DNA from 3 places in the Solibacillus sp. FSL R7-0682 genome. Region 3 is predicted to be linked to each of the others. Evidence: a T-box and tRNA genes for the amino acid it is inferred to sense, from the RefSeq annotation. Region 3 holds a T-box; the other regions hold tRNA genes.

Region 1 (4,262 bases), 2.1 Mb from region 3:
ATTTTGAAGAACAGCTTACTTCATATGGATTTGAAATTATGGACATTGATCAAATAATTTTAACACATCACCATAGTGATCATATCGGGCTTGTAAATTATATTGTGAAACAAAAAAGTATTCCTGTATATGCACACCATTTAGCTATACCACGTTTATTATTGAAGGCAGAGTACCAAATACAAAAGATAGATTTTTTTTCGCAATTATATACGCGATACGGATGTATGGAACTTGCAGAAAGCCGTTTGAAAAAAATTAAAAAAACGATGGATAATAGCCAGTTGTATCGTGTTAATACGGATGTTCTCCCTCTATATGAAGGTATAGAATTGGGCGATTTAAAAATAATTGAAGCACCGGGGCATTCAATTGATTCAATTATGTTATATGACGAAGATGCTAAATGGTTATTTGTAGGAGACGTCCTTATAAAGCAAGGTTCTACAAATGCATTAATTGACCATGATGAAAAGGGAAGCTTAATACCTTCGGTATTGCAACATAAAACGTCTATCGAAAAATGTTTAAAATTAAATGCTAACTATATTTTCCCAGGCCATCATCAAATATATTCTACTATACATGAGGTAGTAGAAAATAATATTTCACGGATTAATTATAAAGATCGACTAGTTGCAAAGATTGAAGAGGGAAATAATTCAGTCACAAAATTAGTGCACTCAATTTATGGAAAACGTGTAGATAAAGAAGCTGCATTAATATTATCAGAAGTAATTGGTTATTTATATTATGCTGAGATATTATTGTTAATTAAACCTATATTAAAAAACGGCTGTCTTTCATTTGAAAAAAATGTTAATTAACAGTCGTAAGACACTACTTTTTAGTTAACAAATATTTTTGAATCAACATTTTAATTGTATAAAATAAGTGTATAATTATGTCGTATGATTAATAATATATAAAAAAATTAAAATCAAGTGTTGAAAAAAAGTAGTAACCATATTAAAATTTCGTTATGCCAAGTAATCGTTTTCATCTGTTAATGTAACAAGTTAATGGCAATGATTGAAAAAAATAATATTTTTTTAAAAAAGTTGTATAAAAGTATTGCATTGTATAAAAAAAGTTGATAATATAAATCTTGTCCTTAACAGAAAGGACAACCGGTTGCAAGTATGTAACTAACTTTGTTTGATGGAGGATTAGCTCAGCTGGGAGAGCACCTGCCTTACAAGCAGGGGGTCGGCGGTTCGAGCCCGTCATCCTCCACCATTTCTAAATTGCCGGTGTAGCTCAGTTGGTAGAGCAACTGACTTGTAATCAGTAGGTCGAGGGTTCGACTCCTTTCGCCGGCACCATTTAGAGAGCCATTAGCTCAGTCGGTAGAGCATCTGACTTTTAATCAGAGGGTCGAAGGTTCGAGTCCTTCATGGCTCACCAGTTTTAAAATATGTCTGCTGCGGGTGTGGCGGAATTGGCAGACGCACTAGACTTAGGATCTAGCGCCGCAAGGCGTGGGGGTTCGACTCCCTTCACCCGCACCATTAATTTCATAACTGTCAGAATAAAAATATCTTATGCATTTTGCGGAAGTAGTTCAGTGGTAGAACACCACCTTGCCAAGGTGGGGGTCGCGAGTTCGAACCTCGTCTTCCGCTCCAAAATGCCGGGGTGGCGGAACTGGCAGACGCACAGGACTTAAAATCCTGCGGTGAGTGATCACCGTGCCGGTTCGATTCCGGCCCTCGGCACCATTTACTTATAAACAAACAAACATTATAGCGCCCGTAGCTCAATTGGATAGAGCGTCTGACTACGGATCAGAAGGTTGTGGGTTCGACTCCTGCCGGGCGCGCCATATATAACGGAATGTAGCTCAGCTTGGTAGAGCACTTGGTTTGGGACCAAGGGGTCGTAGGTTCGAATCCTGTCATTCCGACCATTTAATAGGGGCCTTAGCTCAGCTGGGAGAGCGCCTGCCTTGCACGCAGGAGGTCAGCGGTTCGATCCCGCTAGGCTCCACCATAATTTTAGATTAACCAAAATAAAGATCCTGGCGGTGTAGCTCAGTTGGCTAGAGCACTCGGTTCATACCCGAAAGGTCGTGGGTTCGACTCCCTCTGCCGCCATCTTAAAGGACCTTTAGCTCAGTTGGTTAGAGCAGACGGCTCATAACCGTCCGGTCACAGGTTCGAGTCCTGTAAGGTCCACCAGTAAATAATTTAATTACATCTCGGAGGTATACCCAAGTCTGGCTGAAGGGATCGGTCTTGAAAACCGACAGGCGGGTAACACCGCGCGGGGGTTCGAATCCCTCTACCTCCTCCATTTTTATTTACAGGATGTCTGAAGACTCAATTAAATAAGTAGTAATATTATCGCGGGGTGGAGCAGTGGTAGCTCGTCGGGCTCATAACCCGAAGGTCGCAGGTTCAAGTCCTGTCCCCGCAACCAAATGGTCCCGTGGTGTAGCGGTTAACATGCCTGCCTGTCACGCAGGAGATCGCCGGTTCGATCCCGGTCGGGACCGCCATTTGTGGGTTTGTAGCTCAGTTGGTAGAGCATTAGATTGAAGCTCTAAGTGTCGGCGGTTCGATTCCGTCCAAACCCACCATAAATGCGGGTGTAGTTTAATGGTAAAACCTCAGCCTTCCAAGCTGATGTCGTGAGTTCGATTCTCATCACCCGCTCCATTATAGGGCCTATAGCTCAGCTGGTTAGAGCGCACGCCTGATAAGCGTGAGGTCGATGGTTCGAGTCCATTTAGGCCCACCATACAATTATTCCGAAGTAGCTCAGTGGTAGAGCAACCGGCTGTTAACCGGTTGGTCGTAGGTTCGAGTCCTACCTTCGGAGCCATTTTTTTCTTTTTTGGGGAAGTACTCAAGAGGCTGAAGAGGCGCCCCTGCTAAGGGTGTAGGTCGGGTAACCGGCGCGAGGGTTCAAATCCCTCCTTCTCCGCCAGAGGCCCGTTGGTCAAGTGGTTAAGACACCGCCCTTTCACGGCGGTAACACGGGTTCGAATCCCGTACGGGTCATACATAAGAAAAAGTATAACGCTAGATACGAGTTATCGTATCTAGCGTTTTTGTGTTTTCTCTAGAATGCAATTAGGTAACAGTTAATGCTCCCTACTTTTGTATAAAAGTATTAGAATCAATACTATAACTTAAGTAATTTCAGTAAGGGATGATAAAATGGGCGAACAGCTTAAAATCTATAATCATTTGTATGAACCAATAGGTGTTGCTTTGAGAGATGAAGTTCATCAACAAGGATACTGGCACGAAGTATTTCAGTGCTGGGTCATTGAAAAGGTAGGAAATGAATGGCGAATTTATTTGCAACTTCGAAGCCAAACGAAAAAAGATTACCCTGGGCAATTTGATATTACTGCAGCAGGACATTTACTGGCTAATGAAAAAGTAGAAGATGGGATACGTGAAATGCAAGAAGAGCTTGGCATTACAGCAGAGTTTTCACAGTTAACTTCACTTGGAATTATTCCATATGTTATCGATAATGATACAATAAAGGACTATGAATTTGCTCATGTGTTTTTATATGAATTATCTGGAGGACTCGATGCATTTACAATTCAGATTGATGAGTTGGATGGTATTTATTACACGAAATTAGAGGATTTTATTCGACTTGCGAAAAAGGAACTTGAAATGCTTGAAGTGCACGGCTATTACTATGATCATCTAATGAAAGTTAATCACGCAAAAAATATAAGTTTAAAAGATATGTCCAGCTTACCGGCACAGTATTTGAATGAGCTTGTTTTGCGTTTAAGGAGAAAAATGGAGAAGTGAAGTATTTCAATTCACTCCTCCCGATGTTACTTTAAGGGTATTTCAATTGATTTGTTGTACATTTTTATTGAATATACGCCTTCTATATATAGCTCTAAAGGTTGGCTAGTTGTTTCAAATACTAACGTACGAACAAACTCCTCAGCGACATCTTGTTGATTTATCGTTGTCTTTAAACCAGCACTTTCAGAAGCTGTTTTTAATGAAACATTGTCAAAGGTGATGTTACGTTCAGAGGCAATCGTAACAAGTGTTTCTTTTTCTCCTACCTTGTAATCGATGATACGAAGTTGCTTGTTACCTATATCGTACGAAGCGCCTTTTTCTATTCCGATAATAGCATTAACTTTATCGTAAGCATTAAATTCTTCTAAACGCATTTCTAATTTTTTTGTATTCGGTGGGAGTGCTTCATATGTGATATCAAAGCTAGATCCGCTAAATAATGTACTACTCATACCACTTTGCTGCCATGGA
Region 2 (4,262 bases), 660 kb from region 3:
CGTGGGCGTAGGAAATTTGAGAGGAGCTGTCCTTAGTACGAGAGGACCGGGATGGACACACCGCTGGTGTACCAGTTGTCTTGCCAAAGGCATCGCTGGGTAGCTATGTGTGGACGGGATAAGTGCTGAAAGCATCTAAGCATGAAGCCCCCCTCAAGATGAGATTTCCCATTACGCAAGTAAGTAAGACCCCTGAAAGACGATCAGGTAGATAGGTTCGAGGTGGAAGTGCGGTGACGTATGGAGCTGACGAATACTAATCGGTCGAGGACTTAACCACATTTTATTGCATAACTCAATGAAACGTTTATCCAGTTTTGAAAGAACAAACTTTCAATAGTGAAGTGATGATGGCAAAGAGGTCACACCCGTTCCCATACCGAACACGGAAGTTAAGCTCTTTAGCGCCGATGGTAGTTGGGGGCTTCCCCCTGTGAGAGTAGGACGTCGCTTCGCTAGAATAATGGAGGATTAGCTCAGCTGGGAGAGCACCTGCCTTACAAGCAGGGGGTCGGCGGTTCGAGCCCGTCATCCTCCACCATTTCTAAATGCCGGTGTAGCTCAGTTGGTAGAGCAACTGACTTGTAATCAGTAGGTCGAGGGTTCGACTCCTTTCGCCGGCACCATTTAGAGAGCCATTAGCTCAGTTGGTAGAGCATCTGACTTTTAATCAGAGGGTCGAAGGTTCGAGTCCTTCATGGCTCACCAGTTTTATTTTAATTTCATAACTGTCAGAATAAAAATATCTTATGCATTTTGCGGAAGTAGTTCAGTGGTAGAACACCACCTTGCCAAGGTGGGGGTCGCGAGTTCGAACCTCGTCTTCCGCTCCAAAATGCCGGGGTGGCGGAACTGGCAGACGCACAGGACTTAAAATCCTGCGGTGAGTGATCACCGTGCCGGTTCGATTCCGGCCCTCGGCACCATTTTTTACAACAATTATTTTAGCGCCCGTAGCTCAATTGGATAGAGCGTCTGACTACGGATCAGAAGGTTATGGGTTCGACTCCTGTCGGGCGCGCCATATATATTTAATGACATGTTCGGAATGTAGCTCAGCTTGGTAGAGCACTTGGTTTGGGACCAAGGGGTCGTAGGTTCGAATCCTGTCATTCCGACCATTACATATGGGGCCTTAGCTCAGCTGGGAGAGCGCCTGCCTTGCACGCAGGAGGTCAGCGGTTCGATCCCGCTAGGCTCCACCATATTTATTTTTCCCTTTGGAGGTATACCCAAGTCTGGCTGAAGGGATCGGTCTTGAAAACCGACAGGCGGGTAACACCGCGCGGGGGTTCGAATCCCTCTACCTCCTCCATTTTTATAAAAAACTCTAATGTTGGTCCCGTGGTGTAGCGGTTAACATGCCTGCCTGTCACGCAGGAGATCGCCGGTTCGATCCCGGTCGGGACCGCCATTTTTTTTTGCAAAAAAATAGATGGGTCAGTAGCTCAGTTGGTAGAGCATTAGATTGAAGCTCTAAGTGTCGGCGGTTCGATTCCGTCCTGACCCACCATATATTCCTTAAGAGGGGCCTATAGCTCAGCTGGTTAGAGCGCACGCCTGATAAGCGTGAGGTCGATGGTTCGAGTCCATTTAGGCCCACCATCTTATTTTTCCGAAGTAGCTCAGTGGTAGAGCAACCGGCTGTTAACCGGTTGGTCGTAGGTTCGAGTCCTACCTTCGGAGCCACGGCCCGTTGGTCAAGTGGTTAAGACACCGCCCTTTCACGGCGGTAACACGGGTTCGAATCCCGTACGGGTCATACTAAAGCTGTAGGTAAACAAAAGTTTATCTATGGCTTTTTTTTATGCATAAAGGGCTATTCTAAATTCTTTTGATATCTACTGAATATTTACTACAACTACATAAGCTTATTCTATTCCACCTTTTCCCACCCGTTATTTTTATCTCCGGTTTTCGGTATGCATTTTGAGGTCTCTTGTTAATAATAGTACTCGTTTCTTATGAACACATGACTTATGATAAACCTATATTCACTGGATGAAGAACACGGAGGAAAGTGTATATGAGAAATAGAGCATCAGTGGTAATAATAGAAAATGGAAAAGTATTATTAATTCAAAGGGTTAGGAATGGCTCTACTTATTATGTTTTTCCTGGTGGAGGAATAGAAAATGGTGAAACGCCAGAAGAGGGAGCAAAAAGAGAAGCCTGGGAGGAATTAGGAGTTGAGGTATACGTTAGAGATTGCTTTTCAACAATTAAATTTAACGGAACGCAATACTATTATAAAGCTGAAATTCTTTCTGGAACTTTAGGAACTGGTAATGGGGAAGAATACACAGACAAAAATAGAGATAGAGGAACATACTTACCGATGTGGGTAGATAGAGAAGGACTATCCTCAATGGATGTAAGACCTAATGAAGTGGCGATTAAGGTTCAAACTCTATTAAAGAAATAACCCATACAAAAAAAGGAACTCTAAATAAGAGTTCCCTTTATTATCCCTAGTTCTAGTTACTTTTTCAACACTCCACTATAATTCGTACCTGCATCACGCATGTTTTTACAGTCATGTTCAATCGTTTTAAGAGCGGTGGATGATTGCTTTTGGAATTCAATGACGCATCGATTACCTTCCACCGTTTCTGTCATCATGGCTTTTGTTGGTGACAGGATGGTTGCATAGCCTTGAACAAAACCTTCATCTTCTCCGTCAAATGCATCGTATGTGACATAGAACTCTGTTTTCGTGCTGCCAGTAATCGTAACATAGCGACCAATTGAATCGGTCTCACCACGACCATATCTGTAAAAGTAAGAATAATCTCCGTTCCATGAATCCTTAGTATTAGAAATTGGTGACCAATCTTTTCCAGTTCGTAGAGAGCTAGCTAGTATATTACGAGCTGCATTTGCACGTGTATTTAATGGAAGGGCATCATTATTCTCGAAGCTATTTAATGCATCCTCTGAAATATAGAAAAACGATTTCCTTTGCAAATTATGAAATAGCGTGACAACTTGTGCTCTCGTTAATTGATTCGATGATCCGAAAAATTTTATTAAATCGGTATTTTCGTATTGAGGGTATTGCCCACTTGTAATATGGTGATCTAATAGAAACTGAATGGAATCCTTTAATGTTGCTTGGCCGTCCAGAACATGTGTAAGGGCTTGTGCAACAACACCACGTTTAATCGCTTGTCCTCGAATATTGTTATCGAAATAGCCATTTAAAGGTACCTTATAGGCTGCCAATGTATTATAAAAAGGGTCAGATGCCAATGCTTTTGTTGTATATTTAGTCAGTTTATTCGATGTAGGTTCGAGGTCAAAAAATTTCACTAAAATTTGGCCGAATTGCTGTTCAGTGATTGGCTGATTTGGCCTGAATGTGCCATCGGGGAAACCTCCGACAAGTTCAACATCATACGCCCATTGAATAGAATCGTAAGCATAATGATTTTTATTTACATCTTTAAAAGCCGCTTTTTTTGCTAATGTAGGTGCTGGAATAGTAAGACTACCTACAAGGAATAGTAGGACAATTAAGAAAACCGAAAACCGCTTTATCTTCATAAAACTTACCTCCTTCATCATCTTGCCATCTTAAAGCTTTCATTAATGTAGCATGTTCCAAATATTTCCGCAATAAAACCTTTCCTTCATGACAAATTTCAAAACAGTTGTTATAATAAGCTTAACTTATGAGCAAAGGAATGATGGGTGAACGATGAAGTATTAATCTTATTTTTTAGTAATTGAAAATTCGTTTTCAAAGAAAAATAGGATTAGTATGCCCATTTTCCATAAAATTTGTATGAAATCGTATGTGCATAGTTTTTTACTATGTGTAGTTTCGAGTACAAATTTAATTAGCAGCTAATCCTTCCAAAAAAATTTTGGGAGGATTTTTTTCTTCCCAGTTGTGGAGGTTTACTTATGAAAGAACTGTTGAAATTACAGCAAGTAACAGTAGAATTACCCGAACGAATGCTTTTAGAGAATATAAATGCCACAATTAAGAAACACGAAATTATCGGCATTATTGGTCGTAATGGAAGTGGGAAATCTACATTACTTAAAGCGATTATGGGGTCATTTGAGGTGACAAATGGTCATATTCAGAAGCTTAAAGAAAAGCTATCTCTCTATTATGTAGAACAGGAGGAAGCATCTTTTGAGGTAGATACGGTTTCGGTTGAAGAGGCAGAATTACTTAGAAAGTGGTGTGTACCTGATGTTTCCTATGAGCAGTTAAGCGGTGGGGAACGTTTGAAACTTCGATTAGCGAG
Region 3 (4,262 bases):
CGCTTTAACAACATCTTGCAAGCGCATATACATGTATTGATCCATTTCACGTAAATCTTCGTATGCTACACGATCTGTTTCTGGATTAAAGTCCGATACGTTACCGTGTAAGAAACGTAATGTATTACGTACTTTACGGTATGTTTCAGATACTTGCTTTAACATATCCATAGAAATACGAACGTCACCTGTATAATCAACTGACGCTACCCACATACGTAAAATATCTGCGCCATATTGGTCCATTACTTTTAATGGATCGATTGTATTCCCAAGTGATTTTGACATTTTGCGTCCTTCACCATCTAATACGAACCCGTGCGTCAACAAGCCTTTGTATGGTGCATATCCGTTAATTGCTACAGAAGTAATTAATGATGAGTTAAACCATCCACGATGTTGGTCAGAACCCTCTAAATAAAGATCTGCAGGATATTTCATACCGCGTTCCACTAATACACCTTGGTGAGATGAACCAGAGTCGAACCATACGTCCATAATGTCATTTTCTTTTGTAAATTCACCGTTTGGACTTCCAGGATGCGTAAAGCCATCAGGTAATAAATCTTTTGCTTCTTTTTGGAACCAAATATTTGAACCATGCTCACGGAATAATTTTGAAACATGAGCAATTGTTTCTGGTGTAATGATTGGTTCTTCGTTTTCTGCATAGAAGATTGGGATTGGTACACCCCATGCACGTTGACGGGAAATTACCCAATCTCCTCGGTCACGAATCATATTGTAAAGACGTGTTTCTCCCCATGCAGGTGTAAATTCAGTCGCTTTTACTGCATCTAATAATTCACTTCGGAACATATCTACCGAAGCGAACCATTGTGGTGTTGCACGGTAAATAACTGGCTTTTTCGTACGCCAGTCATGCGGGTATGAGTGTGTAAAGAAGTTTAATTTTTCTAGTGCATCTACTTCTTTTAGTTTTTCCGTTACGATTTTATTCGCATCATCGTAGAAGATTCCTTCAAAGCCCGGTGCTTCAGATGTATAGCAACCACGATTATCTACTGGAGAAAGTACTTGTAAGCCATATTCACGACCAATATTAAAGTCGTCTTCACCGTGTCCTGGGGCTGTGTGTACACATCCTGTACCTGCATCTGCAGTAACATGCTCACCAACCATTACTAATGATTCACGATCATAGAATGGGTGTAGCGCTACGATACGGTCTAATTCTTTACCGTTAATTTTTTGAACAACTTCATAACTTTCCCAGCCAATTGCATTTGCAACATTTTCAAGTAACGCTTCTGCGATAATGAATTTTTTCTCCCCAACTGCTACAACTACATATTCCAATTCAGGAGATACGGAAATCCCTAAGTTTGCAGGTAATGTCCACGGCGTTGTTGTCCAGATAATGAATTTTGCATCTTCAGGAACAACACCTTTTGCATCTTTAATTGCAAATGATACATAAATTGATGCTGATTTTACATCTTTGTATTCAATTTCCGCTTCTGCTAGTGCAGATTCAGATGATGGTGACCAATAAACTGGCTTTAAACCTTTATAGATATAGCCTTTTTCCGCCATTTTTCCAAATACTTCGATTTGGCGTGCTTCAAATTCTGGTTTTAAAGTGATGTATGGGTTTGCCCAGTCACCACGTACACCTAAGCGTTGGAATTGTGCACTTTGATTAGCTACTTGCTCATAAGCATACTTTTCACATAGCTCACGGAATTCTGCAACTGACATTTCTTTACGCTTTACGCCTTTATTTGTTAATGCTTGCTCAATCGGTAAACCATGTGTGTCCCAACCTGGAACATAATCAACAGAATAACCAGTCATTGATTTATGACGGTTAATCATATCTTTAAGTACTTTGTTTAATGCGTGACCTGTGTGAATGTCTCCATTTGCATATGGAGGGCCATCATGTAATAAAAAATGTGGACGGTCCTTTGTGCGCTCTAAAACTAATTTGTTAATGTCCATTTCATTCCATTGCGCTTGAATTTGCGGTTCTTTTGTTGGTAAACCACCGCGCATTGGGAAATCTGTTTTCGGCATTAATAACGTATCTTTATACTCTACCATTGTTAAAAGCCTCCTAAATATTTTTGAATGCAAAAAGCCCCTCAATCCCTCATAAAAAGGGACGAGGAGCATGACTCTCGTGGTACCACCCTAATTTCACAATTCTAAAGAATTGCCTCATTAGACACTATAACGTCGTGTAAAACGAAATAGCTTACTTCATTCAGCCATTTAGCTCAGGAGTGATTTTCCATTTTGATTGCTTCGTTCGAGCTTTCACCACCCTCGAATCGCTTCACCACAACTCAAAATTTACTGTCTCCATCTTTGCTTATATGCAAGTTGCATCCTATTCATTATTTTTCAGTATAGAAAAAAGGTGCACAAACTGTCAAGTATGTTTCCTTAATAAGTTGGATTCTTCAGTTGACGAATCGAGGCAATCCTCTGAACGATTTTGATTTTGAATTTCTGTAATATCTACATCATATTCAAGTAAGTGTTCCCAATCATCTGTATTTAATAAATCTAATTGCGCTTCAACTAACATTTTGAAACGGTTTCGGAATACTTTTGATTGTTTCTTTAATTCATCAATTTCAATAGTTACTTTACGCGCTTTCGTTAAAGCATCATTGATAATTCGATCAGCATTTTTCTCAGCTTCTTTTACAATTAATTTTGCTTCTTTTTGAGAGTTACGGCGTACTTCATCAGCTGCCTCTTGAGCTACGACGATTGATTTTTGAAGTGTCTCTTCAAGTGAATTGTAATGATTCATATGATCAGACATCGTTTTCACTTTTTCTTCTAACTCTTTCTTTTCGCGTAATAGAATTTCATAATCTTTAATAATTTGATCTAAAAACTCGTTTACCTCGTCTTCTGCGTAACCACGGAATCCACGAGTAAATTCTTTGTTATGTATATCAAGAGGTGATAATGGCATATCGTTCTACTCTCCTTTGCATCAATTATCTTTAATTGTTATTATAATCGTTTCTAACTTGAATAACATCCTATTTTAATAAAAATTACTTGATATTTATGCTTTTTGCTCTAAACGTCCTACCTGTAGTCGTATTTTATCTTTTTTTGTTCGTCCTTCGGTCATAATCACCTTTAAGCGTCCAAAACCTCTTGCCGAAATGATATCACCCTCTTGTAACTCAAAAGCAACGGCTTCACGTACAGTCCAGTTTACTTTAACTTTCCCAGCATTTATTAAATTTTGTGATTTCTGTCTGGATATGTTGGCAACAGTTCCCAGTACTACATCTAATCGCATTGATGAAACGGTGTAAGAACTTTCATTCCACTGCTCTTCATTTTGAATAAGTGGCATTGTACCATTTACTTCCTCGACATGTACTTTCGCCTTTCCAATACTTATTAAATTCGCACGAACATAATCAGCAATTTCTGTTGCAATAGCAAATTGGATTGTATGCTCTGATAACCGTATATCTCCAAATTTACTACGATCAATACCGACTGATAATAATGCGCCTAAAACATCTGGATGACGGAGCTGAATAAATTTTGATGGGTAGCTAATGGTATAAATAGCAATTTGAAAATCTTCTTCAGAGGGCTGTAAATAGGACGGTGCAATTAGCATTCGTTTTCTTTCAGGTTGCTCAAATACACCTTCAGTAAAGACATTTAAGTCATCTGACTGATTAATAATTGATTCAACAATAAAACGCTGTCTCGGATCTAAAAAATCAGTTAATTTTGGCGCGTAGCGGTCTTCTACTTCACGCTGCCATCCCATTACTTGTTCGATAAAAGGCTGTTCATCTTTTCGGAAATGTTGAATTAAATGCTCCACAACTACCCCTACCACCTTCGTTCAAAATATATACTTAGTATTCCACATTCTCATAGCCTTAAACTATGCCATGTAAAGGCAAAACAAACACATTTCTACTAATAAAATAATATACGTCCCTATAATAAAGAAAACCCCCACATACGCAGGGGAAATCGCTAATATAAGAAAAATCTTAGTACACTATAAACTCCACTCTCAATGAAGTATAGTACAAATAGACCGACAATTGGTGAAATATCTATCATGCCAATCGGTGGGATAAACTTACGGAAAAACCCTAAATACGGTTCACATACTGTTTCTAAAAAGCGACCAACTGGTGATTCTTGCAGCGCTGGTACCCAAGACATTAATATGTAACCAATTAGCATAAATCGATAAACGAGAAATGCTGTTCCTATCAGTGATACGATCATAA

What was found. The T-box of region 3 lies ahead of ileS (isoleucine--tRNA ligase). A T-box ahead of a tRNA ligase gene usually reads a tRNA of that ligase, here a tRNA-Ile.
Region 1: it has a tRNA-Ile gene. The T-box ahead of ileS (isoleucine--tRNA ligase) is inferred to sense a tRNA for this amino acid. The anticodon was not compared.
Region 2: it has a tRNA-Ile gene. The T-box ahead of ileS (isoleucine--tRNA ligase) is inferred to sense a tRNA for this amino acid. The anticodon was not compared.

What each region holds. Positions count from the first base shown of each region.
Region 1 covers NZ_JBBOUI010000001.1:956,324-960,585, forward strand. Annotated here, with positions in the region: gene MKZ17_RS04880 (MBL fold metallo-hydrolase) at 1-827, shown strand, start outside; tRNA gene MKZ17_RS04885 (tRNA-Val) at 1,164-1,239, shown strand; tRNA gene MKZ17_RS04890 (tRNA-Thr) at 1,250-1,325, shown strand; tRNA gene MKZ17_RS04895 (tRNA-Lys) at 1,332-1,407, shown strand; tRNA gene MKZ17_RS04900 (tRNA-Leu) at 1,427-1,511, shown strand; tRNA gene MKZ17_RS04905 (tRNA-Gly) at 1,554-1,628, shown strand; tRNA gene MKZ17_RS04910 (tRNA-Leu) at 1,633-1,721, shown strand; tRNA gene MKZ17_RS04915 (tRNA-Arg) at 1,749-1,825, shown strand; tRNA gene MKZ17_RS04920 (tRNA-Pro) at 1,833-1,909, shown strand; tRNA gene MKZ17_RS04925 (tRNA-Ala) at 1,917-1,992, shown strand; tRNA gene MKZ17_RS04930 (tRNA-Met) at 2,023-2,096, shown strand; tRNA gene MKZ17_RS04935 (tRNA-Ile) at 2,104-2,180, shown strand; tRNA gene MKZ17_RS04940 (tRNA-Ser) at 2,203-2,295, shown strand; tRNA gene MKZ17_RS04945 (tRNA-Met) at 2,347-2,421, shown strand; tRNA gene MKZ17_RS04950 (tRNA-Asp) at 2,425-2,500, shown strand; tRNA gene MKZ17_RS04955 (tRNA-Phe) at 2,506-2,581, shown strand; tRNA gene MKZ17_RS04960 (tRNA-Gly) at 2,587-2,660, shown strand; tRNA gene MKZ17_RS04965 (tRNA-Ile) at 2,666-2,742, shown strand; tRNA gene MKZ17_RS04970 (tRNA-Asn) at 2,752-2,826, shown strand; tRNA gene MKZ17_RS04975 (tRNA-Ser) at 2,841-2,931, shown strand; tRNA gene MKZ17_RS04980 (tRNA-Glu) at 2,934-3,005, shown strand; gene MKZ17_RS04985 (NUDIX hydrolase) at 3,165-3,785, shown strand; gene MKZ17_RS04990 (DUF4179 domain-containing protein) at 3,812-4,262, opposite strand, start outside.
Region 2 covers NZ_JBBOUI010000001.1:3,733,465-3,737,726, reverse strand. Annotated here, with positions in the region: rRNA gene MKZ17_RS18810 (23S ribosomal RNA) at 1-280, shown strand, start outside; rRNA gene rrf (5S ribosomal RNA) at 341-456, shown strand; tRNA gene MKZ17_RS18800 (tRNA-Val) at 466-541, shown strand; tRNA gene MKZ17_RS18795 (tRNA-Thr) at 551-626, shown strand; tRNA gene MKZ17_RS18790 (tRNA-Lys) at 633-708, shown strand; tRNA gene MKZ17_RS18785 (tRNA-Gly) at 759-833, shown strand; tRNA gene MKZ17_RS18780 (tRNA-Leu) at 838-926, shown strand; tRNA gene MKZ17_RS18775 (tRNA-Arg) at 948-1,024, shown strand; tRNA gene MKZ17_RS18770 (tRNA-Pro) at 1,045-1,121, shown strand; tRNA gene MKZ17_RS18765 (tRNA-Ala) at 1,130-1,205, shown strand; tRNA gene MKZ17_RS18760 (tRNA-Ser) at 1,223-1,315, shown strand; tRNA gene MKZ17_RS18755 (tRNA-Asp) at 1,339-1,414, shown strand; tRNA gene MKZ17_RS18750 (tRNA-Phe) at 1,438-1,513, shown strand; tRNA gene MKZ17_RS18745 (tRNA-Ile) at 1,529-1,605, shown strand; tRNA gene MKZ17_RS18740 (tRNA-Asn) at 1,615-1,689, shown strand; tRNA gene MKZ17_RS18735 (tRNA-Glu) at 1,691-1,762, shown strand; gene MKZ17_RS18730 (NUDIX hydrolase) at 2,027-2,425, shown strand; gene MKZ17_RS18725 (S-layer homology domain-containing protein) at 2,482-3,546, opposite strand; gene abc-f (ribosomal protection-like ABC-F family protein) at 3,910-4,262, shown strand, end outside.
Region 3 covers NZ_JBBOUI010000001.1:3,076,068-3,080,329, forward strand. Annotated here, with positions in the region: gene ileS (isoleucine--tRNA ligase) at 1-2,067, opposite strand, end outside; T-box leader at 2,122-2,344, opposite strand; gene MKZ17_RS15600 (DivIVA domain-containing protein) at 2,399-2,956, opposite strand; gene MKZ17_RS15605 (YlmH family RNA-binding protein) at 3,053-3,841, opposite strand; gene MKZ17_RS15610 (YggT family protein) at 4,000-4,260, opposite strand.